2 regions of the Synechococcus sp. O70.1 genome follow, and region 2 is predicted to be linked to the other one. Evidence: predicted binding sites of a transcription regulator. Region 2 holds the regulator's gene; the other holds the start of a gene.
The links. Region 2 encodes HrcA, which represses chaperone genes, less so after heat shock. Its sites were predicted from a motif close to TTAGCACTCNNNNNNNNNGAGTGCTAA; they were not measured.

Region 1 (2,395 bases), on a different contig from region 2:
GCCGCTCCGACCAATAAGGCGCCAACAGACACTGGGCAGAGCCGGTTACGGGATCCTCCGGAATCCCCAAGCGGGGGGCGAAAACGCGGCAAACAAAATCCGCTCCCTCCTCTAAATCTGCTCCGGCAGCGGTGACGATTAACCCGGAGACAGAGAGCGCCTCCACCTGAGCCCGATTCGGCTGGACTTGCCGCACCTGCTGCGCCGAAGCCAGCACCGCTACCCCCATGCTGCCGCGGTACAACTCTAGAGGAGGGATCCCCAAGGCCGCCGCCACCTGTTCTTGCGCTTCCAGCCAAGGTTGGGGAGTCTGGGAGGGGAAATCCATCGCTAGCCGCTTTCCTTGCTGCCGCACCAACACCTGGCCACTGCGGGTGGAGAAGGCCACCTCCTGAGCTTCTGGGTGAACTTCGCTCAAGAGCACATGGGCAGCAGCTAGGGTGGCGTGCCCACAGAGATCCACTTCCGTTGTGGGGGTAAACCAGCGCAGGCTGTAGTGGGGGAGGCCATCCCAGGATCCCTGGGGCAGCAAAAAAGCTGTTTCCGACAGATTGTTCTCTGCCGCAATTGCCTGCAACAGCTCCTGCGGCAGCTCCTGGGACAGCAAGCAAACCGCTGCCGGATTGCCCCTAAAGGGCACTGCCGTAAAGGCATCCACCTGAAACAAGGGAATTTGCACCGCCTCTCCTCCCCCAAAAGGCGCAGAGGAAGTCGGGAGATCCACACCCAACCGCCTCGTCTGTCGTTGCAGCTATTGTCAGGCTGCAGAGCTGACTGATAAACTAGCACTCGGAAGCCGAGAGTGCTAAAGCCTCAATGGATGCGAGTTTAGTTGACTCCTCAATCACCCTTTGACTTCCTGTCATAGGCATCACGGAGGACACTTAGTATGGCTGCAGTAACGCTGAACGTCTCTACGCTGAAACCGCTGGGCGACCGTGTGCTGGTGAAAGTTGCCCAGCAGGATGAGAAAACCGCAGGCGGGATCTTTTTGCCTGACACTGCCAAAGAGAAACCCCAAGTAGGGGAAGTGGTTGCGGTCGGTCCTGGCAAGCGCAATGACGATGGCAAGGTTATTCCAATAGAGCTGAAAGTAGGCGACAGAGTGCTCTACTCCAAGTACGCCGGCACGGAGGTGAAGCTGGGTACCGAGGAGTATGTGCTGCTAGCTGAGCGGGACATCCTTGCCATTGTTCAGTAGTTCTAGCAAGAGGCAGCAAGTGCTGTAAAAGAGACCGACTGCTGCTAGCTTCTAGCTTATCCTTCGTTGGCTGACCGTTGGAGGTTAACTATGGCTAAGTCGATTATTTTCAGCGAAGAAGCCCGTCGCGCTCTTGAACACGGCATGGACATTTTGGCAGAGGCCGTAGCCGTTACCCTTGGCCCCAAAGGGCGCAACGTGGTGCTGGAGAAAAAATTTGGCGCACCCCAGATTGTTAACGATGGGGTAACCATTGCCAAAGAAATTGAGCTGGAAGACCACATTGAAAACACGGGAGTTTCTCTCATCCGTCAAGCTGCCTCTAAGACCAATGACATCGCTGGCGACGGCACCACTACAGCTACGGTCTTGGCCCACGCCATGGTGAAAGAAGGGCTCAAGAACGTGGCTGCTGGCGCCAACCCCATCGCCCTCAAGCGCGGCATTGACAAGGCAGTGAAGTTCCTAGTGGACAAAATTGCCGAACACGCCCGCCCAGTAGAAGACTCCAAAGCCATTGCCCAGGTGGCGGCCATTTCTGCTGGCAACGATGAGGAAGTGGGCCGCATGATTGCCGAGGCCATGGAAAAAGTGGGCCGCGAGGGGGTGATCTCCATAGAAGAAGGCAAGTCCATGACCACCGAGCTGGAAGTGACGGAGGGGATGCGCTTTGACAAAGGCTACATCTCCCCCTACTTCGTCACTGACACGGAGCGGATGGAGGCGGTTCTGGAGAACCCCTACGTCCTGATCACCGACAAGAAGATTACCCTGGTGCAAGACCTGGTGCCGGTTCTGGAGCAAGTGGTCCGCGCTGGTCGTCCGCTGCTGATCATTGCCGAAGACATTGAGAAGGAAGCCCTGGCCACCTTGGTGGTGAACAAGCTGCGGGGCGTGCTGAGCGTGGTGGCGGTGAAAGCGCCTGGCTTTGGGGATCGCCGCAAAGCCATGCTGGAGGACATCGCCATCCTCACCGGCGGCGAAGTGATTAGCGAGGAGCGCGGCCTGAAGTTGGAGAACGCGCGTCTTGAGTCCCTTGGCTCGGCTCGCCGCGTCACGGTAACCAAGGACCACACCACCATCGTGGCGGAGGGCAACGAAGCGGCGGTGAAAGCCCGTTGCGAGCAAATCCGTCGCCAAATTGAAGAGACTGACTCCACCTACGACAAAGAAAAACTGCAAGAGCGCTTGGCC
Region 2 (2,395 bases):
GGACAAAGATCTGCCAGTTCCAGCGCCGCTGCAGATCGCGCAGGATCTGGAGCAGACAGAAAGAATCTTGCCCGCCGGAAAGGGCCACCAACAGCCGCTGGCCGGGGCGCAGCAGTTGCCGCTCGCGGATGGCACACTGAACGCGTAGGTGAAGAGGGGAGAGTCTGGCCACGGTGGGCGATTGCTCTTGGGAACTTGCACCTAGACTTCCTAGGCCAGAGCCCGCGTGAGATGGGAGGCCACCGTCTGCACCGCCGCAATGCTCCGCTCGTAGGCCATCCGCGTTGGCCCCAGCACGGTAACCGTCCCCAGCGGCGCCGAGCGACGGCGGTATACTGAGGTGATAACCGTGCAGTGGCGCAGAGACTCCAGCGGATTCTCGCTGCCAATGTAGATGACCACGGGGATGGTGTGGAAGGGATCGCCAGAGGAGGGCGGGGCAGAAGGAGTAGCCTCGCTAGAGATCTGGCAATCTGGGGGGCTGGCAGTATAGAGCCCAATCATCCCCTGCAGTTGCTCGGATCCCGCCTCAATCAACTGGGCCACCGCTTGCACCCGTTGGGTCTGGGAGAACTCTGGCTGTCGCATCAGCTCTGTCATGCCTGCGCTAAACACAGGCCCCAAAGAGGGCCGCAGGTAGCGCTGGACCACTGAGCGCAGCAGTTGCTGCAGCCACTGGCTGTAGGCGCGAAACTCTTCGTCTAGCTTTAGCCAGCTCAGGTCCTGCAGCTCGGCAAAGGTCTTGCCCCGCAGCTTGAGGGTGAGAAAGTTGCTCAGTAGCTGCAGCTCGTCTTCCAAATCCTCATCCTCATAGCGGCTGTCGGGCCATGCCGGTGGGCTGACCAAGGCTGAATGGGCTTGGTAGGAATCGGTAACCACCACTACCATCACCCGCCCCGGCCCTACCGACAGCAACTGCACGTGGTGAATGGCTACAAGGGGCCCCTGAGGGGGGGTGATGAGGGCAATGCAGCCGCTCACGTGGGCCAAAAGCTGCGCCACCCTCTGGAGAAAACTGTCGAGGTCGTCTCCCAGCTCGCGACTAACCTGATCCAACAACCGCTGCAGCGCAGGGTGGGGCTCCGGCTGGGGAGCGTCGTCGGGGATCCCCTCCATGCAGACGGAGGTCAACAAATCGTTGACATAAACCCGATAGCCAAAGTCAGAAGGGATCCGACCGGCAGAGGTGTGGGGCTGGAACAGCAACCCCGCCTGCTCAAGGGTGGCTAAGTCGTTGCGAATGGTGGCCGTGCTTACCCCAAAGTTATACGACTGAGCCAAAGTCTTGGAGCCGACAGGTTCAGCCGTTGCAATGTAGCTGCGCACTGTCGCCCAGAGGATCTTCCGCTGGCGGGGAGTCAGTTCAAGTTTCATGGCCGCTCAAAAGAATCTGGTTAACCCGTATCTCAAAGCAGACTGCCAAGCAACCGGTAGATTCCCGTTGAGGACTGAGATACCAATCTAAATGAACCTTTAGTCTACCTAACGCTTCGTATTGATGAATTGATAATTTTTGACTTTTTGACAATTCGCTGGGGTGGACTGCCTGGCAAGGAAAGCTGCAAAATACCGACAGAGGCGTTGGGTTCGCCCTAAGCTTTCCCCAGAGCTGCTACTTCTGGGGCAACAGGGCTTACCTTTATCCCCTTTGTAACCTTTTGTTCTGAGGTTGCTCCAGGAGCTGAGAGTTCGCCTAGCTGCTCTGAGGGTAGCCGTTTTGGGAGGCAGGGGAAGATCTCGTTGACGAGCAAAGGCCTGACGGAGCTGAGTCTAGAGGACTAAGGGGATCGAGCTCCGCTAGCGGCTTGAGAGATCCGCCCGCTCCTTGCTAGCGCAACTGGGCCACGGTTACGCCGCTTCCTCCCTCGTGGGGAGGTGCCGCAGCAAAACTCTGAACGCGCGGGTGATTTTGGAGATAGGCCCGGATACCCGCCCTGAGGCGACCTGTGCCGTGGCCGTGGATGATCCAAAGGGGACCAGGAGGTGCCTGGGCCAAGTGCGCTTCGAGAATAGCCTCGGCCTCAGCCACGGTTTTCCCCCTTAGATCAAGGGTGTTGTGGCTGGTGCGCAGGTTAAGGGGGGCGGTGGCTGGCGGCGGGGGAGGTGGAGCCTTGGGGCGTTGGCGCTGCTTAGCCTGGTGTTCATCGAGGGGATCCAACTGGGCCCTTGGCACGGTGAACTTGAGGAGGCCGCTGCGCACCACATACGCCTCTCCTTCGACGGCAATGACCTCTCCCGTTTGTCCCAGCCCCCGCAGCCGCACCCGGTCCCCCACCTCCGGCACAAACTCCGTGTCCACAGGTTGAGGTGCCGGCAAGTAGCGCTTGCGGATTTGCTCGAGATGGGCGGTTACTTGGTGAGGAGCGTCCCCCTGTTGCAGCTTGCGAATGGCGGC

Region 1: a site for HrcA is predicted at 783-809, ahead of groES (co-chaperone GroES). Genes of this name have one in related genera too.

Annotation. Positions count from the first base shown of each region.
Region 1 is NZ_JANSIT010000012.1:49,767-52,161, forward strand. It holds gene NW833_RS08240 (PhzF family phenazine biosynthesis protein) at 1-679, opposite strand, end outside; gene groES (co-chaperone GroES) at 890-1,201, shown strand; gene groL (chaperonin GroEL) at 1,292-2,395, shown strand, end outside.
Region 2 is NZ_JANSIT010000001.1:49,791-52,185, forward strand. It holds gene tilS (tRNA lysidine(34) synthetase TilS) at 1-172, opposite strand, end outside; gene hrcA (heat-inducible transcriptional repressor HrcA) at 211-1,374, opposite strand; gene NW833_RS00245 (endonuclease MutS2) at 1,829-2,395, opposite strand, start outside.